2 regions of the Streptococcus pyogenes genome follow, and region 1 is predicted to be linked to the other one. Evidence: predicted binding sites of a transcription regulator. Region 1 holds the regulator's gene; the other holds the start of a gene.
The links. Region 1 encodes Rex, which represses fermentation and respiration genes when NADH is low (regulators of the CRP and FNR family bind a similar motif). Its sites were predicted from a motif close to TTGTGAANTANTTCACAA; they were not measured.
Positions count from the first base shown of each region.

Region 2: a site for Rex is predicted at 3,909-3,926, ahead of B6D67_RS06470 (formate/nitrite transporter family protein). Genes of this name have one in related genera too.

Region 1 covers NZ_LN831034.1:900,984-916,828, forward strand. The annotation lists gene B6D67_RS04850 (response regulator) at 1-419, opposite strand, end outside; gene B6D67_RS04855 (Spo0B domain-containing protein) at 400-1,941, opposite strand; gene B6D67_RS04860 (2-hydroxycarboxylate transporter family protein) at 2,102-3,433, shown strand; gene B6D67_RS04865 (NAD(P)-dependent malic enzyme) at 3,464-4,630, shown strand; gene B6D67_RS04870 (zinc-dependent alcohol dehydrogenase family protein) at 4,713-5,762, opposite strand; gene aphA (acid phosphatase AphA) at 5,998-6,729, shown strand; gene B6D67_RS04880 (ClC family H(+)/Cl(-) exchange transporter) at 6,907-8,439, shown strand; gene B6D67_RS04885 (SGNH/GDSL hydrolase family protein) at 8,602-9,216, shown strand; gene B6D67_RS04890 (AI-2E family transporter) at 9,396-10,523, shown strand; gene radC (RadC family protein) at 10,572-11,252, shown strand; gene B6D67_RS04900 (gamma-glutamyl-gamma-aminobutyrate hydrolase family protein) at 11,254-11,949, opposite strand; gene B6D67_RS04905 (redox-sensing transcriptional repressor Rex) at 11,959-12,603, opposite strand; gene B6D67_RS04910 (DUF1831 domain-containing protein) at 12,855-13,202, opposite strand; gene B6D67_RS04915 (cysteine desulfurase family protein) at 13,192-14,319, opposite strand; gene B6D67_RS04920 (ribose-phosphate diphosphokinase) at 14,316-15,296, opposite strand; gene B6D67_RS04925 (CYTH domain-containing protein) at 15,436-15,845, opposite strand, start outside.
Region 2 covers NZ_LN831034.1:1,205,722-1,221,566, reverse strand. The annotation lists gene B6D67_RS06495 (heavy metal translocating P-type ATPase) at 1-314, shown strand, start outside; gene B6D67_RS06490 (dihydroorotate oxidase) at 614-1,549, opposite strand; gene B6D67_RS06485 (phosphoglycerate mutase) at 1,788-2,483, shown strand; gene B6D67_RS06480 (transcription repressor NadR) at 2,590-3,111, shown strand; gene B6D67_RS06475 (hypothetical protein) at 3,272-3,814, shown strand; gene B6D67_RS06470 (formate/nitrite transporter family protein) at 3,938-4,717, shown strand; gene B6D67_RS10550 (hypothetical protein) at 5,278-5,469, shown strand; gene recR (recombination mediator RecR) at 5,516-6,112, shown strand; gene B6D67_RS06455 (D-alanine--D-alanine ligase) at 6,213-7,259, shown strand; gene B6D67_RS06450 (UDP-N-acetylmuramoyl-tripeptide--D-alanyl-D-alanine ligase) at 7,450-8,841, shown strand; gene B6D67_RS06445 (YwaF family protein) at 8,921-9,616, shown strand; gene B6D67_RS06435 (peptide chain release factor 3) at 9,864-11,408, shown strand; gene B6D67_RS06430 (DEAD/DEAH box helicase) at 11,715-13,334, shown strand; gene B6D67_RS06425 (KUP/HAK/KT family potassium transporter) at 13,462-15,462, shown strand; gene B6D67_RS06420 (GIY-YIG nuclease family protein) at 15,486-15,764, opposite strand; gene B6D67_RS06415 (tRNA1(Val) (adenine(37)-N6)-methyltransferase) at 15,754-15,845, opposite strand, start outside.

The sequences.
Region 1 (15,845 bases):
AAACATTTCAGTTGGTCAATTTGGGCCTGCTCTAGTTGCTGATTGGCCAAATGTTCTCGATGTGTAACAAACTGTTGGATGCTTTCTTGAAAGCGTTCAAAGGTAAAGGGCTTGATGAGGTAGTCGATAATTCCTAAATGAAAACCATCTCGGATAATATTCCCATCATTTGCGGCTGAAATAATAATGACTTCGCAAGGAATATGCTGAGTACGCCATTTCTCCAAAAATTGAATCCCATTGCCATCTGTAATATGAATATCCAGTAAAATGAGGTCAATTGCGTAATCAGTAAGTATGCTTTGAACAGCTTTCATAGAGTCGCTGGATATAATGCGATCAAAAAGATTTAGTTTTTCGAGGTAATTGCGATGGATAAAATCCACCATAGGATCATCTTCAATGATTAAAACGTTCATGTTGCCCTCCTACATAAGGTGTTGTCACTGAGAACTGTAACTCGGTTACGGTTTGATGTTGATGGAATTGGGAATTTGTATCGGTCAAGAGCTGTTGAAAATAAGGTAAGTCAAAAATAGGCTGTACCCGCTCCAAATCAATCCAATTGTCTGTCAAGGTGTAATGGCTGATTAAATGATTCTGGTCATGTTGAATACTCAAAACGAGTGATTTGGGTCTCAGTGTGGTTAGAAGATTAGTATGGATAAAGCGGTAAATCATCAAACCATTATTAAGTTGATTCTTGGTGGCAGAATGAGGAATCTCGCTTAAAACATCAATCTTGAGATGGACATTTAATTCTTGGTATTTCTCTTGCTCTCCAATGAGAAAACTAGCTAGAAGAGGCTCCTTAACAAGGACAGATAAGCTAGTGAGAATTTCATTTTCGGGTTCCAAAATACTGTCTAAATAAATTTTCAATTGGTCATAATAAGCAATATCCACTAAGCCATAAATAACATGCAATTGATTCATGAATTTATGAGTTTGGGCTTGTAGAGCAGAAGCATAGGCAGTGGTATAGGCTAGCTGATCCAAGGTATCAATAGCCTTAACTGCTTCTCGCATGAAAATAATATGGCCTCGGTGATCGTTTTTGACACAGATGGGTGAAATGGCTAACAAGTAGTCTTCCTCACCATACCGAAAGAGTTGTTCATGCCCCTCTTGCAAACTAAGTTTTGGAAAATCAGGAAAGAGGTAATTGAAACTGTTGCCAGTAGGTTTTCCCAACTGGCATTTCCGAGCAATTAATTTTTGTCCAGCCTGATTGCAGAGCTGTAAGATACCAGCTTTATCTACCACAAATACGGCGGCTTCGATTTGATCCAACATGGCATTACGCTCTTCAAAGAGCTGATAAATTTCACTTGGTTCTAACTGGTGCAGTTGACGCTTGAGTCGAAAAGAAATAAAACTGGTGACCAGTAAACTAATAAGAAGACAAAGGAGTAAAGACAGGGTATAATTGCGTTTTGACGTTAAAGCCACATCATTTAGGGTAGTTAGTTTAATGCCAACCGCAATAGCACCAATCTGTTTGTCACCGTCAAACACAGGTACTAGATAGCGAAGTGACTTTCCTAAAGTGCCCTTGGCGGTAGAGATAACCTTTTTTCCTGCTAGAACAGCCTCCTCATCACCTCCTTGAAAAGGTTTTCCGATATTTTTCGGGTTAGGATGGGTGAGTCGAATCCCTTTCATGTTCATCACGACCACATAATCAAGGTTATAGATGGAGGCAATGGAGTTGGTATAGGCTGTTGTTTTAGCATTTGGTTGGTTGTTTAGGAGTAATTCTTTAATCGCTTGATGACTTGCTAACATTTTTCCAGTTGACGTTAGCAAATGGGTTTCCTGATTTTTGATGGATTGGTGCGTATCATGTAGCATAATCCCGTAAAATAGAGAGGTTGTGACAACAATCATAGATACCAAAATCAACGATAAACTGGCCCATAAACGTAGTGGTTTTTTCATAAGGTCTCCTCTTTATTGAGTATAACACGATAAGAAATGACCTGCTAGCTTAAATTAATTAAATAACTTGAAAAAATTAAAGTAGTTAAACAACTTAAATAAACTATGCTTTTGACATGTTCTCTTTTATACTAGCCTTATCACTAAAGGAGGTTGTTTCATGGAAACAATAAGCAAGAAAATGCCTCAAAAAGACTTGTCTGAGCATTCAAAAGCATGGCAAAATAGGCGAATAGGCTCCGTTCCCTTGCCTGTTTATCTGGTTTTAGCTACCTTAATTTTAGTCACAGGCTGGCTCCAACAATTGCCTGTTAATATGCTGGGTGGCTTTGCTGTTATTTTAACCCTTGGTTGGCTACTAGGAACCATTGGAGCGACCATTCCAGGCCTCAAACATTTTGGTGGCCCAGCTATTTTATCACTCTTAGTCCCTTCGATTTTGGTTTTTTTTAATCTCCTCAATCCCAATGTCTTAGAAGCGACGAATGTCTTGATGAAGCAAGCCAATTTTCTTTATTTTTATATTGCCTGCCTGGTCTGCGGTAGTATTTTAGGCATGAATCGAAAAATCTTGATTCAAGGTCTTTTTCGGATGATTATTCCCATGTTACTTGGAATGGTTTGTGCAATGGGTGTAGGGACTTTGGTTGGCGTCATTTTAGGATTAGACTGGCAACATACCCTCTTTTATGTTGTGACGCCAGTCCTTGCTGGAGGAATTGGTGAAGGTATTTTACCCTTATCTCTTGGTTACAGTGCCATTACAGGAGTCGGAAGTGAGCAATTAGTGGCTCAACTGATTCCAGCCACCATTATTGGGAATTTCTTTGCTATCTTGTGCACGGCTTTGCTCAATCGTTTTGGAGAGAAGCACCCAAGTTATTCTGGTCAAGGGCAACTGGTTAAAATTGGTCACAGCGAAGACATGTCTGATGCCCTAAAAGACAATTCTGGAGCCCTAGATGTTAAATTAATGGGGGCAGGCGTTTTAACAGCTTGTTCACTTTTTATTGCTGGTGGCTTGTTACAGCATTTAACAGATTTTCCAGGACCGGTGTTGATGATTATTCTGGCAGCCTTCTTGAAATACCTGAATGTTATTCCCCAAGAAACCCAAAATGGTGCCAAGCAACTTTATAAATTCATTTCCAGCAACTTTACTTTTCCGTTAATGGCAGGGCTTGGTCTACTTTATATCCCCTTAAAAGAGGTTGTGGCAACCCTTAGCTGGCAATATTTTATTGTGGTGATTAGTGTGGTGTTAACGGTTGTCAGTGTCGGTTTTTTTGTCTCTCGTTTCCTTAACATGAGCCCAGTGGAAGCAGCTATTATTTCAGCTTGTCAAAGTGGTATGGGTGGAACCGGTGATGTGGCTATTTTGAGTACGGCTGACCGCATGAATCTAATGCCGTTTGCCCAAGTCGCTACCCGTTTAGGTGGGGCTATTACCGTTATCACTATGACAGCTATTTTAAGAATTATTTTTAGTTAATCCAAACCAATAAAAAGAGAGGTATTTCCTATGAAAAATCAATTAGGTCAACTTGCCCTTGAACAAGCCAAAACGTTCGGCGGTAAATTGGAAGTTCAACCAAAAGTTGACATTAAAACTAAACATGATTTGAGTATTGCCTACACACCAGGTGTAGCGAGTGTGTCATCTGCCATCGCAAAAGATAAAACATTAGCATATGACTTAACCACCAAGAAAAATACAGTAGCCGTTATCAGTGATGGTACTGCGGTTCTTGGTCTGGGGGATATTGGCCCTGAAGCAGCCATGCCAGTTATGGAAGGAAAAGCAGCCCTTTTTAAAGCATTTGCGGGTGTTGATGCTATTCCGATTGTATTAGATACCAAAGATACTGAAGAAATTATTAGTATTGTCAAGGCGCTTGCACCAACCTTTGGTGGTATTAATTTAGAGGATATTAGTGCGCCCCGCTGTTTTGAAATTGAGCAGCGCTTGATTAAGGAATGTCATATTCCTGTTTTCCATGACGATCAGCATGGAACAGCTATTGTGGTGTTAGCAGCCATCTTCAATAGTTTGAAACTTCTTAAAAAATCCCTTGATGAGGTATCCATTGTGGTGAATGGTGGTGGATCTGCTGGATTATCCATTACCCGTAAATTATTAGCAGCAGGTGCTACGAAAGTGACAGTAGTGGATAAATTTGGCATTATCAATGAACAAGAAGCCGCTCAATTAGCGCCACATCATTTGGATATAGCGAAAGTCACTAATCGTGAGTTTAAATCAGGTACCTTAGAAGATGCTCTTGAAGGAGCAGATATCTTCATTGGCGTATCAGCACCAGGAGTCTTAAAAGCAGAGTGGATTAGTAAAATGGCAGCGCGCCCAGTAATTTTTGCCATGGCCAACCCTATTCCAGAGATTTACCCTGATGAAGCCCTTGAAGCGGGGGCTTACATTGTAGGTACTGGCCGCAGTGATTTTCCTAACCAGATTAATAATGTCCTTGCCTTTCCAGGTATTTTTAGGGGAGCATTAGATGCACGGGCAAAAACCATTACTGTTGAGATGCAAATTGCTGCCGCAAAAGGTATTGCCAGTCTTGTCCCAGATGACGCTTTGAGCACTACTAATATTATTCCAGATGCCTTTAAAGAAGGAGTCGCTGAGATTGTCGCTAAAAGCGTCAGGTCGGTAGTCCTTAAATCATAGAATATATGAAAAAAAAGAGAAAGTTATACTTTAAATCACAAAATAAGTAGAAGCATATTTCTAGCTTCTACTTATTTTGTGATTAGCTAATATCATTATCAATAATAACTTTCAAGGCGTTATTTGCACCAGCATGTTTAAAGGTTTCATAAGCTTTTTCAACTTCTGAAAGTTTAAAATGATGTGTAATAAGTCTTGTTGCGTCAATCTTTCCAGTTTTCAAGACATTTAGTAGCATTTCAGTTGTATTGGCATTAACAAGTCCAGTGTTTAAGGTGATATTTTTAATCCATAATTCATCCAGGTTGAAATCAACTGGTTTCCCATGAACCCCAACGTTAGCAATATGCCCACCTACTGATATAATTTTTTGACAAATATCAAATGTCGCGGGATAACCAACACACTCCATGGAAATATCGACACCACGTCCATTGGTTATATCGTCAATGATAGCCTTGACTTCTTCACTACTTCCTGAACAAATCGTGTGTGTGGCTCCAAATGTTTTAGCTGCTTCAAGGCGATTTTGAGATAAGTCGACCATAATAATATTGGCTGGAGAGAAAAATTGAACGGTTAGTAGGGCTGCGAGTCCTACTGGACCGGCACCAACAATACAAACATTATCTCCAGGCTTGACATGTGATGGCAAGACACCAATTTCATATGAAGTTGGTAAAATATCAGAAAGCATGACAAGTGCCTCATCATCAATCGTATCAGGAGCATGATAGAGACTACCATCTGCATGTGGGATATGGACATATTCTGCTTGTGTTCCATTAATTAAATGGCCAAGAATCCAACCGCCATCTTGACAATGTGACGAAAGGCCTCGTTTACAATAATAACAGGTATGACATGATGTGACGCAAGAAATAATCACTTTATCTCCGATTTTAAAGTTAGTAACCGCATCACCGACCTCCTTAACAATTCCAATTCCTTCATGACCAAGGATTGTTCCTTCTTTACATGCGGGAACATCCCCACCTAAGATATGCAAATCAGTTCCACAAATAGTGGTTTTTACCAACTGGACGATAGCATCTGTAGGCTTTATAATGACTGGTTTTGGTTTGTCTATGAGCTGTAGATTTCCGGTTGAAAGGTAAGTTGCTGCTTTCATATTTAACTTCTTATAAGGTTGAGAGGTAATCAACCAATTCATTTTTACACAGATATTATAATATTTTAAGAAAGGGTTTTCAATATTTTTTAAATCGATTATGATAATTTTTTAGATCATCTTTGTTGAATAACTTCATCCTTATTCAGAACTTAAAGGGTACTATTATAAGAATTTGAAACCGCTTTACTTAAACCGTGTATTTTTGTACAATAATGATTAAGGAGGTTTTTAGATGAAAAAAGAATTTACCAGTATCCTGTTTACAGTTAGTTTTTGTGGAATCATAGCATTGCCTGTCGAAGCTAGTGGCCCTAAAGTTCCTTATACACAAGAAGGTATAACGGCCATTTCAAATCAGGCAACAGTAAAATTGATTTCTATTGCTGATATCGCGAGCAGTTTAGAAGGACAAAAACCTATAACGGTTAGTTTTGATATCGATGATACTTTGTTATTTACTAGCCAATATTTTCAGTACGGCAAAGAATATATAACTCCAGGCTCATTTGATTTTTTGCATAAGCAAAAATTTTGGGACTTGGTCGCTAAACGGGGAGATCAGGATTCTATTCCAAAAGAGTATGCAAAGCAACTAATCGCAATGCATCAAAAACGAGGAGATAAAATTGTCTTTATTACTGGCCGAACTCGAGGATCGATGTATAAAAAAGGTGAGATTGATAAAACAGCTAAGTCACTGGCTAAAGATTTTAAGTTAGACAAGCCAATAGCTATCAATTATACAGGAGATAAAGCTGTGAAGCCGTATCAGTATGATAAAACATATTATATAAAGAAAAACGGCTCACAAATTCATTACGGAGATAGTGATGAAGATATAAATGCTGCCAAAGAGGCAGGTGCAAGACCTATTCGCATTTTAAGAGCTCCTAATTCAACCAATCTTCCTTTGCCAAAAGCTGGAGGATACGGAGAAGAGGTTTTAGAAAATTCGGCTTATTAGTCAAATATTTGTGTAAGAAAGGAAGTAACAGTAATTTCTTTCATCACCCCACTGAGTAACCAATAGCCCAGTGGGTTTTTTGGGTTACAGAAATCAGTTCTAAAAAAGAATCACTGGTAACTTAAGGTTGTCTTTGATACAATGGTAACAGTGTATTTAAAAGAAAGAGAGGACAACATGGAAAACCATAAAAATGAATTCACCTTTTCCAACAAATCAATTATTGCCTATGTTTGGCGTGGTGTTGTGGTTGGTATTATTGCTGGTGTTATTGTTAGTTTATTCCGGTTGTTAATTGAAGTGACAGCTGACTGGGTGATTGAATGGTACCGATACGCTCATATCAATTCGCTGTTGCTACTTCCTATACTAAGTGTCAGTTTGTTAGCTGTTCTTTTTGTAGGTTTTTTAGTAAAGTCTGATTCTGATATAAAAGGATCAGGGATCCCCCATGTCGAAGGAGAACTAAAGGGGCTAATGTCCCCAGATTGGTGGAGTGTCCTTTGGAAAAAATTTTTAGGAGGAATCATGGCTATTTCTATGGGATTTATGCTCGGTCGTGAGGGTCCTTCGATTCAGTTAGGTGCTATGTCAGCCAAAGGATTAGCTAAGTTTTTAAAATCGAGTCGTTTGGAAAAGCGAGTGCTAATTGCCAGCGGAGCAGCAGCAGGGCTATCAGCAGCTTTTAATGCTCCAATAGCAGGCCTCTTGTTTGTTGTTGAAGAAATTTACCATCATTTTTCGCGTTTAATTTGGATTACAGCGCTAGTGGCTAGCTTAGTGGCTAATTTTATTTCTCTGAATATTTTTGGATTGAAACCAGTCTTAGCAATGTCAGAGGCGATGCCTTTTTTAGGACTCAATCAATATTGGTTGTTGCTTTTACTTGGATTATTTCTAGGCTGCTTAGGCTATTTATATGAGATAGTTATCCTTAATTTTAATAAACTTTATGTTATTTTAGGGAGTTGGTTACATCTGCCAGATTATTTTTACGGTATTATTATGGTTTTTCTAATTTTACCGATTGGCTATTATTTACCACAGTTACTTGGAGGAGGACATGGTTTAATACTTTCTTTATCCAATCAACAATTGCCTTTGATGACTATCTTCTTTTATTTTATTATTCGATTTATTGTTAGTATGTTTAGTTATGGAAGTGGCTTACCTGGAGGTATTTTTTTACCTATTTTAACTTTAGGTGCTTTGGCAGGCCTATTATTTGGGCAAATAGCTTCTCAATTAGGTTTATTGAACCAATCTTTTCTTTCTCTTTTTTTGATATTAGGGATGGCAGGGTATTTTGCGGCAATTTCAAAAGCACCACTGACAGGCATGATTTTGGTAACTGAAATGGTAGGTGATTTGAAACCCTTAATGGCCATAGCTGTAGTTACTTTTGTCTCCTATTTAGTGATGGATTTGTTAAATGGACAGCCAATTTACGAAGCTATGCTAGATAAGATGGCAATGAAGCATCCAACTAATCTTGTTGAACCAACATTAATTGAATTGACTGTTGGTGATAAGATTGCAGGGAAATATGTTAAAGAGTTAAAGCTTCCAGAAAATGTCTTAATTACAACCCAAATTCACCATCAAAAATCTCAAGTTGTGTCAGGTAACACGCGCCTTTTATCAGGAGCAACTATCTTTTTGGTCGTTAATGAAGCTGATACAGGTTTTGTCCGTGAGGTATTGATGTAGGTATTAATTTATCACAATTCGGAAAGTTCGAGCTTGTCTTTTAGACTAAGTCTTCGAACGTTTTACTGCTAGAGTTTCATCTGAACCAAAGTGAAACGCTTTTGATGAAGTCAAGTAGGCTTTTTGTTATACTAACAATAAAGATAAGCTAAGGAGGCTGAGATGTTAGAAATTGTTTCAGAAGAGCTACGTCACTATCAAGAACAAAAATTGATTGAGTACCGTAACAAAAATCAGTTAGCCCCAAAAGGAGGCATTGTATTTGCAGGTGATTCTCTCATTGAATTTTTTCCTTTAAAAAAAGCTTTTGGTTCATGTTTGCCTATTATTAATCGAGGTATTGCTGGGATAGATAGTCAGTGGTTATTGCGCCATTTTTCTGTCCAAATTACTGATTTAGAGCCTAAACATATTTTTTTATTAATTGGTTGTAATGATATCGGGCTTGGATATGATAAATGTCATATTGTCAAGACTATTGTAGAGCTTATTAGCCAGATTCGTAGTCATTGTGTCTATAGTCAGATTTATCTCTTATCTTTATTACCAGTTTCCAACAATCCCCGATATCAGAAGACTGTCAAAATAAGAACAAATGCTATGATTGATGCTATTAATAAAGATTTAGCAATGATTCCAACTGTAGAATTTATTAATCTTAATACTTGTCTTAAAGACGAAAAAGGTGGTTTATCAGATGAGAATACTCTAGATGGTTTACATCTTAATTTTCCAGCTTATGCTAAACTAGCTGAAATTATTAAATCTTATATCTAGCAAATAAATGTACTAATAGCGATGAGGCAAGAAGTCAGATAGCAGATGGTTCATCAATCAATTAAGAAAAAAGTTATCAAGATACCATTAAAAATAGTTGCTCAAAGTTCTTTCAAATCAAAAGATTATGATATCGCTATGTTGAGTTTTAGTGTATAATGATAATTAAAGGAGTTACCATGAAATTTGAAAAAAAACAAGTCTTCTATTTAGTCCTTACGTTTATCTTATGCTATGGGATCCTAGCAAACTGGCGAAATGGAACGGCTATCGTCACGACTATTTACAAAACAAGCCTTCCTTTTTTTTATGGAGCAGCAGGTGCCTATATTGTTAATATTGTAATGAGCGCTTACGAAAAGGTATATGTTTATATCTTTAAAGACTGGTCACATGTCTTAAAAGTAAAACGGGGTATTTGTTTACTGTTAGCGTATTTGACATTTTTTATTTTAATTACTTGGATTATTTCCATTGTCATTCCAGACTTAATTACAAGTATTAGTACTCTAACAAAATTTGATACTATAACGATACAAGAAGTTGTTAACAATCTTGAGCACAATAAACTGTTAGCACGTACTATTCAGTATATTGGTGGCGATGGCAAACTTACAGAGACGATTGCTAACTATAGTCAACAGTTATTAAAGCAATTTCTTACTGTTTTGACAAATATTTTAACATCTGTCACGGTTATTGCTTCTGCAATTATTAATCTTTTTATTAGTTTTGTTTTTTCGTTATACGTTTTAGCAAGTAAAGAAGATCTTTGTCGTCAGGGAAATACTTTAGTAGATACTTATACTGGTAAGTACGCTAAACGCATTCATTACTTGTTAGAGTTGTTGCATCAGCGTTTTCACGGATTTTTTGTTAGTCAGACCTTAGAAGCTATGATTTTAGGTTCGCTGACTGCTAGTGGCATGTTTATATTAAGATTACCATTTGCAGGGACTATTGGCGTTTTAGTAGCTTTTACAGCATTGATTCCAGTTATAGGTGCTTCAATTGGAGCAGCTATTGGATTTATTTTAATTATGACTCAGTCCATGTCACAGGCCATTATTTTTATCATTTTTTTAATTATTTTGCAGCAGATTGAAGGCAATTTTATTTATCCGAAAGTAGTTGGTGGATCGATTGGATTACCGGCTATGTGGGTATTAATGGCAATTACAATAGGCGCTTCTTTAAAGGGAATAGTTGGTATGATTATTGCAGTTCCTTTAGCAGCGACACTTTATCAAGTGATTAAAGATAATATTCAAAAAAGACAAGCTATTCAAAAAAAACAAGTTTCCTAAAAGGAACTTGTTTTTTTGTCGAATAAAAAGATGGAGGTAATATGATAAATGTATTCTATAAAATGTGATGATAATAAAGCCATGCCAAGAGAACGTTTGATGCGACTAGGAGCAGAGTCTCTAAGTAATCAAGAATTATTAGCAATTTTATTACGAACAGGTAATAAAGAAAAGCATGTCTTAGAGCTGTCATCCTATCTTTTATCGCATTTAGACAGTCTGGCAGATTTTAAAAAGATGTCTTTGCAAGAATTACAACATTTGGCAGGTATAGGAAAAGTTAAAGCGATTGAAATTAAAGCTATGATTGAGTTGGTTTCCCGAATTTTAGCGACAGATAAGACATTAACTGATAGCGTATTAACCAGTGTTCAGGTCGCTGAAAAAATGATGGCAGCTTTAGGAGATAAAAAACAAGAGCATTTAGTCGTATTGTATTTAGATAATCAAAATCGTATTATTGAAGAAAAAACTATTTTTATTGGGACTGTCCGACGTTCACTTGCAGAACCAAGAGAAATTTTATACTATGCCTGTAAAAATATGGCGACTAGTCTCATTGTTATTCATAATCATCCTTCAGGAAATATTGAACCTAGTTCTAACGATTATTGCTTTACTGAAAAAATAAAACGATCATGTGAAGATTTAGGCATTATCTGTCTAGATCACATTATCGTTAGCTATAAAGATTATTATAGTTTTCGAGAAAAATCAACCCTTTTTTAAGTCAGAAGTCATTGACGAATAAGCGGAACAATTGTAAATCTTCATCTCGAACACCTTGGAGAAGTTCAGGATGCCACTGAACACCTAAAAAAGGAATGGCATCGTTGGTTGATATGACTGCTTCGATGGTACCATCACGTGGATCCCTAGCGATTACTTTTAAATCCTTAGCAACAGTTTTTAAACTTTGGCGATGAAAAGAATTAATTAATGTCTTATGACCATAAATAGGATATAAGATAGAGTCTGGCTCAATAATCATTTCGTGTGATAAGAAATCAGAAGGCGCTTCTTGCCAATGTGAGTCAATGTGTTGGTTAAGATTTCCTCCTAAGGCAACATTCATTAACTGTGTACCACGACAAATCCCTAAGATTGGTTTTTTTAATGTTATAGCCTCCTTGATGATAGCTAGCTCAAATGTGTCTCGCTCTGGTGAAAAATCATCATCAAAAGCAGCCTTCTCTTCTTGATAATATTTTGGGTCAACGTTTTGCCCACCAATTAAAATGATTTTATCAACCATAGATACATAAGTTTTAGCGGCGGCTTCATCACCAATGGGTAAAAGAAGCGGCAGCCCCCCAGATTGAGTGACTGCCTGTACAAATCCAGTAGGTGCATATGACCATGGGAGATTATCCAAAGCCATATTTAGTCTTTGATTTGCAGTTATTCCAATAATCGGTTTGGTCATTATACCTCCTTAATCTAGATGATTTTGATTCATAAAATAGAGTAGTGTCTGGAGCTCACTGGTCAAATCGACAGATTGAACAATAACTCCTTTAGGAACTTGTAGGTGAACAGGAGCAAAACTCAAGATTCCTTTGATTCCTGCTTCAATAAGTTGATCAGTAACTTCTTGAGCATGAATGCTGGGAACCGTTAAGATAGCCGTTTCAATGTCAGTGTTCGCAATCCGTTCTTTGACAGATGAGATACCATGGACTGGAATATTATCAGCTGTTTTAGTACCAACAAGAGCGTTATCATCGGTATCAAAACCCATGGCAATTTGCATCTTATTACGATCATGGAAGCGGTAATGTAATAGAGCACGCCCTATATTACCGCATCCAACTAAGATAACGTTTGTTGTAGAGTGATCATTAAGCAAGTCAGCAAAAAAATTCATCAATTTGGTAACATCATAGCCAAACCCACGACGCCCCAATTCTCCAAAATAAGAAAAGTCACGGCGTACAGTAGCAGAGTCAATTCCCATTGCATCTGCAATTTGTTTAGAACTGGCTTTTTCAACTTGGTCAGCATGGAATCGTTTAAAAATACGGTAATAAAGTGATAAGCGCTTTGCAGTCGCTTTTGGAATAGATTTGTCAATAACCACTATTTTACTCCTTGTAGATTTCTCGTTAAATATGTCTGTCTTTATTGTAACAAAAAGATTGTGAAAAATGCAACATTTTGATTGTTTTTGTATGAGTTAAAAAAGCTAAAATTAGTTTTAGCACTATATAATAGTATTCATTAGGAAAGTAAGTTATGACAGTCAAAATGAACAACATGAATTAATAGCAATAGAAGCGAAATCATTTATTGACATTGTGATATGACTAAAAAAACAAAATTTAAAGTTGATTAGACGACTGTTTTGCTAAAAATTTCACGTTCTACAAGGCTGTCCATCAAGAAATAAAATTTATCTTGAAGGATTTGATTATCTTTTGTTTTAAAAATATTAACTAATCTAAGACCAGACTGATCGGTGATAGCTAATTTAAACCCTGTGAGTTCTTTATTAATAGTGATTTTTAAAGGGAAACCATCCCCTGAATTAGGTATTTTTTCGAGTAAACGTATTAATTGGTAGTGCCCTACTTTAGTTTGACTAAATGTAGTATCTCTTAGGGTATATTTTTTAATGTTTGGACTGATTGTATAAAGGTATTTACAGTCTTTAAGCTTAATTTCTTTTTCAAAAGCCATCTGTTCCTCCTAAAATATTTTTTAATGTTTGAGCTAATTGATTAACATCTTCAATGCTATTTTGATCTGAAAAACTGATACGAATTGATTCTTTTAAACGAGAAGAGTCATCCCCATAGTACGCAGCTAAAACATGACTTGGATTAACAGCTCCAGCAGTACAAGCAGAACCAGTTGATACTGCAATGCCTGCTAAGTCAAGTTGTGTTAGTAAAATAGTATTTTGGTAGCCTAAAAATCCAATATTGAGAACATGAGGAAGATAATGAGTACCTTGATTAATATAGTAGGGTAGTCCTTCTAGGAGGCTAATCAAGTGATGACGTAAACTAATAATGTGATCAGTTGATTGGTCAAGACAAGTCATAGCATCAGTCAAAGCTTGTGCCATACCAATAATACCTAACATATTTTCAGTACTTGCGCGTCGCTTTCCTTCTTGATCACCCCCGTGAAGAAGAGGGTCGATTGGTTGTCCGTTACTGTATAAAAAGCCGCATCCTTTAGGACCATGAAATTTGTGAGCAGAAGCAGATAAAAAGTCAATCCCAAGTTCGCTAGGAATAATCTTGAGTTTGCCAACAGCTTGAACGGCATCAACATGAAAAGCAGCTTGATGGTCTTTGAGCAGATTCCCAATGTCCTTAATAGGTAACAGGTCACCTGTTTCGTTATTGGCATACATTATGCTTACCAAAATGGTGTCATCTCTCAAGGCTTGTTTTAAGTCAGATAAATTTATTTGTCCATTTTGACAAGGCAAATAAGTGACCTCAAAACCAAATCGCTCTTCGAGATAGGCCATGGTATGAAGCACAGAGTGGTGCTCAATAGTAGTTGTGATGAGATGTTTGCCCTTTGCTTGATGAGCTAAAGCATAGCCTTTTATGGCCATATTATTGCTTTCAGTTCCACCGGACGTTACTATAATTTGCTGTTCACTTGCCCCCAAGTTTCTAGCGATAGCTTGTCGGCATTCACGAAGGATTTTATTGGCTCGGCGACCGTAGAAATGAATACTAGAGGGGTTACCAAAGTTATCTTGCATAGCTGCTGTCATCGCCCTAATCACATTAGGACTAAGTGGTGTGGTGGCGGCGTTATCAAAGTAAGTCATGCGTTATTTTTGCCTTTAGGTTGATAAGAAAAAAGCGGACTTAAGGGTCTTCTTTCATGGATACGAATAATAGCTTCTGCGATTAAATCACTGGCGCTAAGATAAGTAACGTTTTCTGGCACACGATTTTTAGTTTTAACAGAATCTGTAACGATAATTTCTTTGATTGGAGCTGTTTCTAATACATCAGCAGCTCCACCAGCAAATAAGCCATGGCTAGCGACCGCGTAAGTATCAGTAGCGCCTGAGCGTTCAAGAATTTTAGCAGCTTCTGCAAAGGTTTTCCCAGTATTTAAAATATCATCAATTAAAATGGCTTTTTTACCAGAAACATCACCAATAATATAACCTTGTTCACGTTCAGAATCATCTTGTGCATAGTCGATAATAGCAATCGGGGAATCAAGATATTCAGCCAAGCTTCTAGCACGTTTAATTCCAGAATTTTTAGGGCTAACGACAACAACATCAGAACCTGATAAGCCTAATTTACTGTAACGTTCTGCAAAAAGAGGGACTGTAAAGAGGTTATCCACTGGAATATCAAAAAAACCTTGTACCTGAACAGCATGTAAGTCAAGCGTCACTACACGATCAATACCAGCTTTAGTCAGCATATTAGCTACTAGTTTAGCAGTAATCGGTTCGCGGGGCTTAGCGACACGGTCTTGACGAGAGTAACCAAAGTATGGCAATACAATATTGACGGTATTAGCACTTGCACGTTTACAAGCATCAATCATGATGAGTAATTCCCAAAGATTATCATTGACAGGAAAACTAGTGGATTGAATAATATAGATATCATCTCCACGCACTGTTTCTTCAATATTGATCATAATTTCTCCATCGGAAAATTGACGTGAAGACATTTTTCCAAGAGGGATTCCAGCAGCTTTAGCAATTTTTTCAGCAATTGGAAGATTTGATGTGAGTGAGAACAGTTTGATTTGCTTGTCAGCATATCGTTCAGTCATGATAGATTTAGCTCCTTAACTTCAATAAAATTGGGTAAACTGTTTTATTAATGAGTCACATTACCCAAAAGTGTTTAATTGACATCCCTATTTTAACAGAAAAACAGAAAAATTTCAGTTTTTCTGTCGCTTTTAGCCATTATTTATCGTTGAACTTTTTTAAGGTATTAATACACCGAGCTACTTTGCTTTTAGCATATTTGAAAGTAATGTGATGTTCAGATAAAAAAGAATCAAAATCAATCTTTCCTTGAAGAGCGTCACTTACTTCTAATTCTAATTCATAGTCTTTGGTATTGGCATATAGGTTATAGTCTAAGGCCAATTTACCTATCGGTATCACTGTCTCGCGACGAACGGTAGTTAAATTGCCAAAAGTTACCAGTGCAGATGGTTTGATACCTTTTGAAATAATAATATCAAGAGCAGTTGATTCAGGAAGATTCCCATGTTTAATCATATCTTTTGCTTGTTCAAGAAAAAGAGGGACATTGTACTCACGATTCCCCACTTTTTCTGGCACTTTTAGGGTTAATTCGGCGCTATTTA
Region 2 (15,845 bases), 300 kb from region 1:
ATGGTATTAATGATGCTCCTGCCCTTGCTCAAGCAGATGTTTCTTATGCTATTGGATCAGGAACAGATATTGCAATGGAAAGTGCAGACAGTGTGATTATGGATGACTTGACTCGTATTCCATTTTCGATTCAACTTTCCCGCACAATGAAGACCATTATCAAACAAAATATTGTTTTTGCCTTATCTGTGATTACCTTATTGATTTTAGCCAATGTTTTTCAGGTAGTTAACTTGCCGCTTGGTGTTGTTGGACACGAAGGCTCAACGATTTTAGTGATTTTAAATGGCTTGCGTTTACTTTCTTTTAAATAATTTAGAAACTTGCTTGAAAACTTGAAAGTGTTTATAATAATAGTAAGACTTATGAAAGAGAAAACCGCCGTATGTTTACTATTATGATCATTGGTTTAGCTGTATTTTCAATAATTAAAATCATTCTATTTTTCTATTTTTATCAGCAATTTGAGCGCAAGCAAAAAAGAAAAGTTGAATCAAACAACCAGCAAAGACAGTCCCAAGAAAGTGACGCTGTCCCTTCAAAAAAATTCCCATTTTAAAAAGCTTGGAAAGTGTACAAAGTGCACATTTCCAAGCTTTTTTGACTATTAAGGTTAATCTTTGTAACGTAAGTTCCCACGAAAATCGTCTAAGCTTTGGTAGCCTTTTTCTACCATAATCGTTTTAAGTTCCTTAGTGACCCGTTCAAAGATAGCTGGCCCTTCTTGATGAAGGGCTGTCCCAATTTGGACCATGCTGGCGCCACAAAGAATATGTTCAAAGGCATCGCGTCCTGTTTTAACTCCCCCTGTACCAATAATGTGGATAGAAGGTTTTAAGCGTTTGTAAAACGCATGGACATTGGCTAGAGCAGTAGGTTTGATGTAATCTCCACCTATACCACCAAAGCCATTTTTAGGCTTGATGAGGACTTGTTCATCCTTAATGACCAGCCCATTTCCGATAGAATTGACACAGTTAACAAAGGAAAGGGGGTATTTATTGAAAATCGCAGCCGCTTGATCAAAATGCACAATGTCAAAATAAGGAGGTAATTTGATACCAAGAGGTTTAGTGTAATAGGTAAAGATGTTCTCTAGAAGTTGATCAGTGGTTTCAAAATCATAAGCAATCTGTGGTTTTCCTGGAACGTTAGGGCAAGAAAGGTTTAGTTCCACTAGACCCTCATAATCTGAAGCCATGATGGCTTTTAAAATGGTTTCGGTTTCAGTAGGAGATAGCCCGACAACGGAGAGAAAGTGAGGTTTATGTTGCCCGGTTTTGGCAAGATCACTGACAAAGTCTAAGTAGTAGCGAAAACCATTATTAGGGAGTCCCATTGAATTGATAGAACCAAGACGAGTATCTGCGTAGCGAGGTTCTGGATTACCTGGACGAACTTCAAGCGTCCCTGTTTTGGTGACAAAGGAAGCGGCTTGAGACTTTTCAACCTCCATAAGCTCTTCTTTTGTCATGCAGTAAACACCAGCAGCATTCATCAAACAGTTATCAAAAGAGAAATGACCAATTTGTGTAGCAGTAGAAACCATTATTTCCTCCATATTTTAGACAAATTTTTTCTATTCTACCACTAGGCATGAATAATAGCAAGCTATTTTTACAAAAATGTAAATATATTACTGTTATTGACGAACATTTGAAATTTTCATGATAGTCACATTATGATTTTCAATAAAGTCAGAATAGACTAGCTTTTTTGCTATATTTTTTGTAAAATAGGAATTGTAAAAAGGTAGCAACCTTTAAATTAAAAGGAGATATTAACTCATGGTAAAATTGGTTTTCGCTCGCCACGGTGAGTCAGAATGGAACAAAGCTAACCTCTTCACTGGTTGGGCAGATGTTGATCTTTCAGAAAAAGGGACACAACAAGCGATTGATGCAGGTAAATTGATCAAAGAAGCAGGTATTGAATTTGACCTTGCTTTCACTTCAGTATTGACACGTGCTATCAAAACAACTAACCTTGCCCTTGAAAATGCAGGTCAATTGTGGGTTCCAACTGAAAAATCATGGCGCTTGAACGAGCGTCACTATGGTGCTTTGACTGGCAAAAACAAAGCTGAAGCTGCAGAACAATTTGGTGATGAACAAGTTCATATCTGGCGTCGTTCATACGACGTGTTGCCGCCAGCTATGGCTAAAGATGATGAGTATTCAGCACACAAAGACCGTCGTTATGCTGATCTTGACCCAGCCCTTATTCCAGATGCTGAAAACTTAAAAGTAACTCTTGAACGCGCAATGCCTTACTGGGAAGAAAAAATTGCTCCAGCTCTTCTTGACGGTAAAAACGTCTTTGTTGGCGCACATGGTAACTCAATCCGCGCTCTTGTGAAACACATTAAAGGTCTTTCAGATGACGAAATCATGGATGTGGAAATTCCAAACTTCCCACCACTTGTTTTTGAATTAGATGAAAAACTTAACATTGTTAAAGAATACTACCTTGGTGGTGAATAACTTAAAAACCAGACTTTGGTCTGGTTTTTTGGTTCTATATCCTAAGAAGAAAGAAAACCCTGCTTAAAAATATGATATGATAGAAATAAAAAAGGATAGATAGATTATGAAAGCAGAAGATCGTCGTCAAAAAATTATTGAGTGCTTAAATAGTGAACAAAAAGCTGTATCTGCTACTCGTTTAGGTAAGTTATTAGGAGTGAGTCGCCAAGTAATCGTTGGAGATATAGCTCTTCTTCGAGCTCAGCAGATTGATATTATTTCGACTCCAAAAGGTTATATTATGTCAACAGCACTTTATAGTCACCAATTTTGTGCACGTATTGTGTGCCAACATAATGTAGAAGAAACTAAAAAAGAATTAGAAATTATTTTAGCTCATCAAGGGATTATTACGACGGTAGAGGTAGAACATCCTATTTACGGTATGATAACAGCCCCTTTAAATATTAAGACACACTCTGATGTAACTAATTTCATGTCCAAACTCAGTCAATCTAAAGCAGAGTTATTGTCTTCGTTGACAGAAGGACTACATAGTCACTTAATTTCGTGTCCTAGTCAAGAAGCCTTTTTAGCTATTAAGCATGATTTAGAATTAGCAGGTATCTTATACAAAGGAATATAACTATAGTATATTATGCCATTGATGGTTGTTATGAATACCATGCTAAAATATTCTATTGATTATTTATCAGCAACAAGGTATCGTTTAAAAATACCAAAAGATACAGGTGTCTTGATAGTTATTGGTTTTTAAGGTATACTATTTTTGAAAAGGAGATAAAATGACTAAAAAACCAACACAACTAATAGCTTATACCTCTATTTTGGTCGCATTTGCGATTTTGATTCCGATAATCATGCCTCTTAAGCTTATTATTGGACCAGCTTCCTTTACTCTGGCGAGCCATGTTCCTTTGTTTTTGGCTATTTTTATGTCGATTCCAGTAGCAATTTTGGTCGCTCTTGGTACCACATTAGGTTTTTTATTAGCTGGACTACCTTTAATTATTGTTTTAAGAGCACTCTCTCATTTATTGTTTGCTATTTTGGCAGCGTGGTGGTTAAGTAGAAAACCACAACTGATGACATCGGCAGTAAAATGTTTTAGTTTTGCGTTTTTCATTAATGTCATTCATGGCTTGGCTGAATTTTTAGTTGTCTATATTTTAACAGCAACCACAGCAACTTCTATGTCTTATTTTTGGTCTATGCTAGGCTTGATTGGCTTAGGTTCGCTTATTCATGGCATATTGGATTTCTATCTTGCTTTAGTTCTATGGCGTTTTTTAGCAAAAAACTTAAAACTTCCCACCATAAATGCCTAAGACTAAAATAGAGATAGTTATATGATAATGACGAGCCCTTTCTTGTTGAAAGGGCTTGCATTTTTTAGGAAAATTGATATACTAAAGTGTGTGTTTGTGAATACAGTAACAAAAGGAGATATCATGAAAACACCAGAACAGATTTTAGAAGCAACTATTCATATTGGGGAACATAAGGTTACCAAAACTTTTTTGGCTAAATCTATCTTAGGCTTTATTGGTGGAGCGATGATTAGCCTTGGTTATTTACTATACGTGAGAATTGCCGCCAGTGGTTTAGAAACTTTTGGTGCTTTTTCCAGTATCGTAGGAGCTTGTGCTTTTCCGATTGGTCTAATTATTATTTTAATGGCGGGTGGAGAATTAATTACAGGGAACATGATGGCTGTTTCTGCAGCTTTGTTGGCCAAAAAAATTAAGTTTAGCGAGCTTGCCAAGAATTGGCTTATCATTACCTTGTTTAATGTGATTGGAGCTGTTTTTGTAGCTTTTGTGTTTGGTCATTTTCTAGGCTTAACATCAGCTGGTATTTTTAAAGAAGAAGTGATTGAGGTGGCCCATGCTAAAATAGCAGCGAGCCCTTTGCAGGCACTAGTATCAGGAATTGGTTGTAACTGGTTTGTTGGTTTGGCCTTGTGGCTATGCTATGGGGCAAATGATGCTGCTGGTAAATTCCTTGGTACTTGGTTTCCTGTCATGACCTTTGTAGCCCTTGGTTTTCAGCATAGTGTAGCAAATGCTTTTGTCATTCCTGCTGCTATTTTTGAAGGAGGAGCAACATGGTTGGATTTTGTCACTAATTTTATTTTTGTCTATAGTGGTAATATTATCGGTGGAGCCATTTTTGTTAGTTTTTTATATTTTAAAGTTTACTATCATCCGCAAAAGAGTAAAACTCAATGAGAAAATATTTTTTTAGACTGAGGGCGTCCTATTCTCAGTCTTCTTTTTATAATTTATGGTAAAATAAGAAGCGAAGTTTAAAAAATTTAGCTAAATAATGGTTAGTTTATTCCCTAAAAAAGGAGTATTCCCAAAAAATCCGTAAAAAGAATTTGCCATGGGAGTAGTTCCCAAAATAATGCAGATCATTTAGTTGTCTTTCAAAAATAGCCTTGATAGGGTAAAAAGTGGACAGTGATGCAGCAACAGATTCATCAGGCGTACAAACTGTCTTATGGTTTGTGCTTAGAGATTTCTTAATAATGCTTTTGGTAATACACTTTTAGTGAAGAAAGTGTAGCATGAAAGCTTAAAGATAACCATGAGTTCGCTTTATGCACTATTGTTGAGAAAAATAGCATAGTCAATTGAGTAAACATCATTTCTGCATGGAATGAAACAATTCCTATAAACTTATATCATAAGGATGGTTTGCGGTTTCTAAAAAAGTAACATGAATCAAAAAACAAAAGCCAAATATCCCAAGGCCAAGGTAACAAGTCGAGTAAAAAAGTTTTTACTTGGCTAATCCAAACGGTTCTGTCACGATTCACGCTAAAATTGGAACTGTTGAGACTTGTATCACAGACAATTCAGATCAGACCTTAGTAACTTACAACTTAAATGTAGTAGCTTATAATACAAATAACGAAGATAATATTGCGGTTGCTGTTATGTATCCACATATTACGAATATATCGGCAAAGATGTGAGAGCGCTTTATGTGGCGATATATGGAAAACAATAAAGGAGAACTTAGTGCTTTATGCAACACCCATTGCAAAGTTAATTGACAGTTACTCTAAACTTCCAGGAATTGGTATCAAGACGGCGACGAGATTAGCCTTTTATACTATTGGAATGTCAAATGAAGATGTCAATGATTTTGCTAAAAACTTATTAGCAGCTAAAAGAGAACTGACCTATTGTTCGATTTGTGGAAACCTTACCGATGACGATCCTTGTCACATTTGCACAGACACGAGTCGTGATCAGACGACCATTCTGGTAGTAGAAGATGCTAAAGATGTTTCTGCCATGGAAAAAATCCAAGAGTATCATGGCTATTATCATGTGCTTCACGGCTTGATTTCGCCTATGAATGGTGTGGGGCCAGATGACATCAACCTTAAAAGTTTAATTACCCGTCTAATGGATGGTAAGGTGAGCGAAGTTATCGTAGCTACCAATGCCACAGCAGATGGGGAAGCAACGTCCATGTATATTTCACGTGTCTTGAAACCAGCCGGGATTAAGGTAACTCGTTTGGCAAGAGGTCTCGCAGTAGGTTCAGATATTGAGTATGCTGATGAAGTAACATTATTGAGAGCTATTGAGAATCGTACTGAACTTTAATGATCATGTTGGTGCCTTTACTCGCAAAGAGAGGTTTTGAAAAGGCTACATCTTTTTGTTATAATAAAAAAACATTCAATTCAGATAAGAAAGGTTAGCTATGTCCAAACAAACGTTAGTTCTATTATACGGAGGCCGCTCAGCAGAACGTGAAGTCTCAGTGCTTTCAGCAGAGAGTGTGATGCGAGCAGTCAACTATGATAAGTTCTTAGTAAAAACTTATTTTATTACTCAGATGGGCCAATTTATCAAAACTCAGCAATTTTCAGAAAAGCCATCGGAATCAGAACGCTTGATGACAAATGAGACGATAGAGCTAACTCAAAAAATAAAACCAAGTGATATCTATGAAGAAGGTGCAGTTGTATTTCCTGTATTACATGGACCTATGGGAGAAGATGGCTCTATCCAAGGTTTCTTAGAAGTGCTTAGAATGCCATATATAGGGACTAATGTCATGTCTTCTAGCATAGCTATGGATAAAATTACTACTAAACGTGTCTTAGAATCAATTGGAATTCCACAAGTTGCCTATACTGTTTATATTGACGGACAAGATTTGGAGGCTTGTTTAGTTGAAACTTTAGCAAGACTTACTTTTCCTATCTTCGTAAAACCAGCTAATATGGGTTCTTCTGTGGGGATTTCCAAAGCCCAAACAAAAGTAGAATTAAGAAAAGCGATTCAGTTAGCCCTGACCTATGACAGTCGTGTCTTGATTGAACAAGGCGTGGTTGCAAGAGAAATTGAAGTTGGTCTCCTTGGAAATGATAAGGTTAAATCAACTCTACCAGGAGAAGTAATCAAGGACGTTGATTTTTACGACTACCAGGCAAAATATGTTGACAATAAGATTACGATGGCCATTCCAGCAGATGTAGACCAGAGTATTGTGACAGAAATGCGTTCTTATGCTGAAGTAGCCTTTAAAGCCTTAGGTGGTTGTGGGTTGTCCCGTTGTGACTTTTTCTTGACCCAAGATGGACAGGTTTACCTTAATGAATTAAACACCATGCCAGGCTTTACCCAATGGTCTATGTATCCACTCTTATGGGAAAATATGGGATTGGCTTATCCAGATTTGATTGAAGAGCTGGTGACACTGGCACAAGAAATGTTTGACCAGCGTGAGAGCCACCTGATTTAAACCTATGAGATGAATAAACATTGACTTGGATGGAACGGCAAACATCGTCAAGATGTGACGTTCGTCCTTTTTTTGTTGCTCTTTATAGTAGAGTCATTAAGGGAGTTTGACATTTTAGAAATTTTTCTAATGTTTTGTGCTATAATAGATAGGACATCGTAAATACTAGTGTTCTTAGAAAGAAAACAAAATGAAATTAACCTTACACGAAGTGGCTAAAATAGTTGACGCCCAAAATAATGTGTCTGACTTAGACGACGTTCCTCTGCATCACATTGAATTTGATAGCCGAAAGATTACAAAAGGAGACCTCTTTTTACCCTTAAAAGGTCAAAGGGATGGTCATGAGTTTATTGATTTAGCCTTTCAAAATGGAGCTGTCGCTACTTTTTCAGAAAAAGAATTGCCGGGGAAACCTCACCTTCTTGTTGAAGACTGCCTAAAAGCTTTTCAAAAGCTAGCCCATTATTATATTGATAAGATGCGCGTGGATGTTATTGCTGTGACAGGCTCAAATGGTAAAACTTCCACCAAAGATATGATAGGAGCTGTCCTATCAACCACTTACAAAACTTACAAAACGCAAGGAAATTACAATAATGAGATTGGTTTGCCTTACACCGTTCTCCACATGCCTGACGATACGGAAAAAATTGTTCTTGAAATGGGACAAGATCACATGGGAGATATTCGTCTTCTGTCTGAAATTGCAAGGCCTCGTATTGCAGTTTTAACCTTAGTCGGCGAAGCTCATTTAGAATATTTTGGAAGCCGAGACAAAATAGCCCAAGGCAAAATGCAGATTGTTGACGGCATGAATTCAGATGGGATTTTAATTGCTCCGGGAGATCCGATTATTGACCCATATCTTCCAGAAAATCAGATGGTTATCCGTTTTGGAAATCAGCAGGAAATTGACGTTACTGGTATTCAAGAAGACAAAGATAGCTTAACGTTTACAACAAATGTGTTAGCAACACCTGTGTCCCTACCTCTACCAGGAAAATACAACGCGACCAATGCTATGGTAGCAGCCTATGTAGGAAAACTATTGGCAGTAACAGACGAGGATATTATAGCTGCTTTACAGACTGTGACGTTGACAGGTAATCGTACGGAGTGGAAAAAAGCAGCCAATGGTGCTGATATTTTGTCAGATGTCTACAATGCCAACCCAACAGCCATGCGTCTGATTTTAGAAACATTTGCTAACATAGCAAAGAACCCCGGAGGAAAAAAGATTGCAGTGCTAGCAGATATGAAAGAACTTGGAAAGGATTCAGTGATACTTCATTCTCAGTTAATTGACAGCTTAACATCAGGTAATATTGATCAGCTTGTTTTTTATGGGGATCATATTAAAGAATTAGCACGGTTGGCAAGTCAGGTTTATCCTGCTGAGCAAGTACATTATTTTTTAAAAACTGAACAAGAAGACCAGTTTGAAGCCATGGCACAATATGTTCAAAACATTCTTAATCCCTTTGATCAAATTCTTTTAAAAGGCAGCCACTCGATGTCGCTAGAAAAGTTAGTAGATCGATTAGTGACTGACAAGAATTGTGACAGCTATCAGCCTTGATTTTTATAAAACTTTCAGAGAAAGGCTTGTTCTCTCATGAAGATTAAGGTATAATGAAAAAATATAGAAAGGGACGATTATGGATTTTTTTGCAATTGACCCCATCGGACTGCCTCATACCTCACTTATCTTTTACTTGTCGTCACTCTTGATAGCGCTTTTGCTTGTTTTTTTGACTTTTCAAGCATATAGGTTAAAATCTTATCGTTATTTTTTCTTGTTTTTACAGTTATCTCAGGTGATTGGCTTATACACATGGTACGTGTTAAGGGGGTTTCCTTTAGATGAAGCTTTGCCGTTGTATCATTGTCGCATCGCTATGTTAGCTATCTTTTTTCTACCTGATCGTAACAAGTTTAAGCAATTATTTATGGTTTTGGGGATAGGTGGAACATTCCTTGCACTTTTATCGCCAGATCTTTATCCGTTTAGATTATGGCATGTAGCAAATGTCTCGTTTTATTTTGGTCATTATGCTTTGTTAGTGAATGGTTTGATTTACCTCTTGCGTTTTTACGATGCCAGTCAGTTAAGACTGCTATCAGTAGTACGCTATTTAGCAACTGTTAACTTTCTTCTTCTGTTGGTCAGTTTAGCCACGAAAGGAAATTATGGTTTTGTGATGGATATTCCAGTGATTCATACGCGTCATTTGCTACTTAATTTTGTGATCGTTACAAGTGGCTTGACTTTTATGGTTAAAATAACCGAATATTTTTACCTTAAATTTGGTGAAGCTCAACAGCTGGCACTTGCTTTCTCTAAAGAAAAGTAGGTCGTTGAAAAAGCACTTAAAATCAGCTATAATAAGAAGAGTCTGGGATGATTTCCAGGCTCGATTTTTAAAAAAAAGACACTCATTGATAGCCCAAGATAAGTTATAATACCAGTTTTGAAGAACTTTAGAGGCTAATCGTATATGGAGAAACCCAATGTAGCCCAACTCTTTTGATAAACAAGTAATACCTAACGAAAATAACTCAGAGAAAAGCTCTGCCATTTTACTATACAAGGAAAAAAGAATGTCACTTACAGAAGAAATTAAAAAACGCCGTACTTTTGCCATCATTTCTCACCCGGATGCTGGTAAGACGACTATTACTGAGCAACTATTATATTTTGGTGGTGAAATTAGAGAAGCAGGGACAGTAAAAGGCAAAAAATCAGGTACGTTTGCAAAGTCCGACTGGATGGATATTGAAAAGCAACGTGGTATCTCTGTTACTTCATCTGTTATGCAATTTGATTACGCGGGTAAACGTGTTAATATTTTGGATACACCTGGACATGAGGATTTCTCGGAAGATACATACCGTACCTTAATGGCTGTGGATGCGGCTGTCATGGTTGTAGATTCGGCTAAAGGTATTGAGGCGCAAACGAAAAAACTTTTTGAAGTTGTCAAACATCGTAATATTCCTGTCTTCACCTTTATTAACAAGTTAGACCGTGATGGGCGTGAGCCTTTAGAACTCTTGGAAGAATTAGAAGAAGTTTTAGGGATTGCTTCTTATCCGATGAACTGGCCGATTGGTATGGGACGCGCCTTTGAGGGCTTATATGATTTACATAATAAACGTTTAGAACTCTATAAGGGAGACGAGCGTTTTGCAAGTATTGAAGACGGTGATCAGCTGTTTGCCAATAATCCCTTTTATGAACAAGTCAAAGAAGATATTGAACTTCTTCAAGAAGCAGGTAATGACTTTTCAGAACAAGCTATTCTTGATGGTGACCTAACTCCAGTCTTTTTTGGCTCTGCCCTTACGAACTTTGGAGTTCAGACTTTTCTTGATACTTTCTTGGAGTTTGCCCCAGAACCTCATGGTCACAAGACTACAGAAGGTAATGTTGTTGACCCCTTAGCTAAAGATTTTTCAGGTTTTGTCTTTAAAATTCAAGCTAACATGGACCCTAAACACCGTGACCGTATTGCTTTTGTGCGTATTGTTTCTGGTGAATTTGAGCGCGGTATGGGAGTTAATTTGACACGCACTGGCAAAGGCGCTAAGCTCTCCAATGTTACTCAATTTATGGCAGAATCACGGGAAAATGTGACGAATGCTGTTGCTGGGGATATTATCGGGGTTTATGATACAGGAACTTATCAAGTTGGGGATACCTTAACAGTTGGGAAAAATAAATTTGAATTTGAACCCTTACCAACTTTTACCCCAGAAATCTTCATGAAGGTTTCTCCGAAAAATGTTATGAAGCAGAAATCCTTCCACAAAGGTATTGAACAATTAGTACAAGAAGGAGCAATTCAGCTTTATAAGAATTATCAGACAGGCGAATACATGCTGGGTGCTGTGGGTCAACTGCAGTTTGAAGTCTTTAAACATCGTATGGAAGGTGAATACAACGCTGAAGTTGTGATGACACCAATGGGTAAAAAGACTGTTCGCTGGATTTCAGAAGATGATTTGGATCAACGCATGTCTTCAAGCCGAAACATTTTAGCTAAGGATCGTTTTGACCAACCAGTTTTCCTATTTGAAAATGATTTTGCCCTTCGCTGGTTTGCAGACAAATACCCAGATGTCACTTTAGAAGAGAAAATGTAATTGAAACATGATTTTCAACAGTCTAACGTTTTGGAGATCAATTTACTGAGCAACTTTTTAAAAGAAATGAGTGGCTAGTTATCTCTTTTGCAGATTTAAGATTCTATCAAAAAACGATATCTTCACAACTGTAAGCATATTTATGATTTAGCGGATAATCGTGAAAGCGTGTTATTGCTTATATTAGCCTTATTTCCTATCTTTTTGATTCTAATTGTGTTACACTAGTTAGGTTGTTAATCAAACGACGAAAATTAAAAGGTTTATAAGGCAGCTTCGCACTGCCTTTTTAGAAAAGAGAAACAATTGAAATTTACAGAATTTAACTTATCACAAGACATCCAATCAGCTGTTGTTACCGCTGGTTTTGAGAAAGCATCTCCTATCCAGGAAATGACGATTCCTCTCGCACTAGAAGGGAAGGATGTTATTGGTCAAGCACAAACAGGAACTGGTAAAACAGCAGCGTTTGGTCTACCAACCTTGAATAAGATTCGTACTAACGAAAATATCATCCAAGCATTGGTCATTGCACCAACGCGTGAATTGGCTGTACAAAGTCAGGAAGAATTGTTCCGTTTTGGACGTGAAAAAGGGGTTAAGGTTCGCTCTGTTTACGGTGGATCAAGTATTGAAAAACAAATCAAAGCCCTTAAATCAGGTGCCCACATTGTCGTGGGAACACCGGGTCGCTTGTTAGATTTGATTAAGCGCAAGGCTCTTATTTTAGATCATGTGGAAACCTTAATCCTTGATGAAGCAGATGAAATGCTTAACATGGGATTCTTGGAAGACATTGAAGCTATTATTAGTCGTGTCCCAGCAGACCGTCAAACCTTGCTCTTCTCCGCAACGATGCCGGCACCTATTAAACAAATCGGGGTTAAATTCATGAAAGACCCTGAACATGTTCAAATTAAGAACAAAGAATTAACAAACGTCAATGTTGATCAATACTATGTTCGTGTGAAAGAACAAGAAAAATTTGATACTATGACCCGTCTGATGGATGTTAACCAGCCAGAATTATCCATCGTTTTTGGGCGGACTAAGCGCCGAGTTGATGAAATTACACGTGGCTTGAAACTTCGTGGTTTCCGTGCCGAAGGAATCCATGGTGATCTTGACCAAAATAAACGCTTACGTGTTATCCGTGATTTCAAAAACGACCAAATTGATATTCTTGTTGCCACTGATGTAGCAGCGCGTGGCCTTGATATTTCAGGAGTTACCCACGTTTATAACTACGATATTACCCAAGATCCAGAAAGTTATGTTCACCGTATTGGTCGTACAGGTCGTGCCGGTAAATCTGGTGAGTCTATCACTTTTGTCTCACCAAATGAGATGGGCTACCTCTCAATGATTGAGAACTTAACGAAAAAACAGATGAAACCTCTTCGTCCAGCAACTGCTGAAGAGGCCTTTCAAGCCAAGAAAAAAGTAGCCCTCAAGAAAATTGAACGCGACTTTGCGGATGAGACTATTCGTTCAAACTTTGATAAATTCAAAGGCGATGCTGTCCAATTGGCTGCCGAATTCACTCCTGAAGAATTAGCTTTATATATTTTGAGCTTAACGGTTCAAGATCCAGATAGCTTACCGGAAGTTGAAATTGCACGTGAAAAACCATTACCATTCAAATATGTGGGTGGTGGTCACGGCAATAAAAATGGCAAAGGTGGTCGTGGACGTGACAACCGTAACCGTGGTGATCGCCGTGGCGGCTATCGTGGTGACCGTAACAGAGATGAGCGTGATGGTGACCGTCGTCGTCAAAAACGTGATAAGCGTGATGGTCACGATGGCAGTGGCAACCGCGATTTCAAACGTAAATCAAAACGTAATAGTAAAGACTTTTTCAATAAAGAGAAAAAATCAAGTGCTAAAAATACTGGTTTTGTGATTCGTCACAAAGGTGAATAAGCTTAAAGAGAGTTGATGAGAGTCAGCTCTTTTTAATTTTCTGAAAAAGTTGCTTTTATAATGGAATCTGTTATAATGGTTTCAGTTATTTTTGTGATAATTTTTAAAAAATTAGGAGGAGTATAAGATGTCTGATAGCCATCTTACTGCCTTTGACAAAGCTTCAAAAGCAGGTTTTATTATTGCTTTAGGTATTGTTTATGGAGATATTGGAACAAGCCCCCTTTATACGATACAGTCTCTAGTTGAAAATCAAGGAGGGGTTAATCAGGTTTCTGAATCCTTTATTTTAGGATCAATCTCTTTAATTATTTGGACACTGACCTTAATCACAACAATCAAGTACGTTTTGATTGCTCTAAAAGCGGATAACCACCATGAAGGTGGGATTTTTTCTTTATTCACCTTGGTACGTAAAATGTCACCGTGGCTCATTATTCCGGCGATGATTGGAGGTGCAACACTTTTGTCTGATGGGGCTCTTACACCTGCGGTAACAGTTACTTCAGCTATTGAGGGCTTGAAAGCCGTTCCTGGTCTGAGTCACATCTACCAAAATCAAACCAATGTCATTATCACAACTCTAGTGATTTTAATAGTCTTGTTTGGTATTCAGCGGTTTGGAACAGGTTTTATTGGTAAAATTTTTGGACCAGTTATGTTTATCTGGTTTAGTTTTCTAGGTGTTAGTGGTTTTTTTAATACGTTGGGGCATCTGGAAATTTTCAAGGCTATCAATCCTTACTATGCTCTGCATTTGCTGTTTAGTCCTGAAAACCATCGTGGGATTTTTATCTTGGGGTCCATTTTTCTTGCGACAACAGGAGCTGAAGCTCTTTATTCGGATTTAGGACATGTTGGTCGAGGAAATATTTACGTGAGCTGGCCCTTTGTTAAGATGTGTATTGTGTTGTCTTACTGTGGCCAGGCTGCGTGGATTTTAGCGAATAAACACTCAGGTATTGAACTAAACCCTTTCTTTGCTAGTGTGCCATCACAATTAAGAGTTTACCTTGTTAGTTTGGCAACCTTGGCAGCTATTATTGCCTCACAGGCTCTTATTTCAGGCTCCTTTACCTTGGTTTCAGAGGCCATGCGTTTGAAAATTTTCCCTTTGTTTCGTGTGACTTACCCAGGGGCAAATTTGGGGCAATTGTATATTCCTGTCATTAACTGGATTTTATTTGCAGTGACCTCTTGTACTGTTTTGGCTTTTAGAACATCAGCCCACATGGAGGCAGCTTATGGTCTTGCTATTACCATCACCATGTTGATGACAACAATCCTCTTAAAGTATTACTTAATCAAGAAAGGAACGAGACCCATCTTGGCTCATTTAGTGATGGCTTTCTTTGCCCTTGTAGAATTCATTTTCTTCTTGGCTTCAGCTATCAAATTTATGCACGGTGGCTATGCGGTTGTTATCTTGGCACTTGCAATTGTCTTTGTCATGTTTATCTGGCATGCGGGCACACGGATTGTTTTCAAGTATGTGAAATCTCTTAATTTGAATGATTACAAGGAGCAGATTAAACAACTTCGTGACGACGTTTGTTTTGACCTCTACCAAACAAATGTTGTCTACCTATCCAATCGTATGCAGGATCATATGATTGACCGGTCTATTTTATACTCCATTTTAGACAAGCGGCCAAAACGCGCTCAGGTTTATTGGTTTGTAAATGTCCAGGTAACTGATGAACCTTATACAGCTAAGTACAAGGTAGATATGATGGGAACGGATTATATGGTTCGAGTCAACCTTTATCTTGGTTTTAGAATGCCACAGACTGTGCCACGCTATTTGCGCACGATTGTTCAGGATTTGATGGAAAGTGGCCGTTTACCCAAACAAGAACAGGAATATACCATCACACCTGGTCGTGATGTTGGTGATTTTCGCTTTGTTTTAATAGAAGAACGGGTCTCCAATGCACGTCAATTGAGTAACTTTGAACGCTTTATTATGCAGACTAAGGCAAGCATTAAACATGTTACCGCTAGTCCAATGCGTTGGTTTGGGCTTCAATATTCAGAAGTAACCCTTGAAGTGGTTCCCTTGATTCTATCAGATGTCTTGAAGTTACCAATCAAAGAATTGGTGCCTGTGGAAGACAGTGAAGCATAAAAAAATCATTGAGATGATAAGTCTCAATGATTTTTCTTTTCTTTTTGATGAGTAGCAATATAGGCCAATTTCTGGCTTCTTGTTTTTCGTTTTTTAAAGAGTGCTTCAGCGCTCATCGCAGCCTCTTTGCTATCAAACACTTCGTAATAAAGTAAAGAAACAGGTAACCGGTAGCGAGTATATTTAGCCCCCTTTCCTGCGTTATGTGTAGCTAAGCGTTTTTTCAAATCAGTTGTATAACCAGTGTAGAGGGTTTTATCAACACATTCTAACACATACATATAAGCTTTTTTAGTGGTCATGATTAGGTTTTCCTTTGGAAGCAGCACCAAAATAAATCTCAAAAATATGATCAGTGTATTCTCCGTTTTCCTTGTGGACAA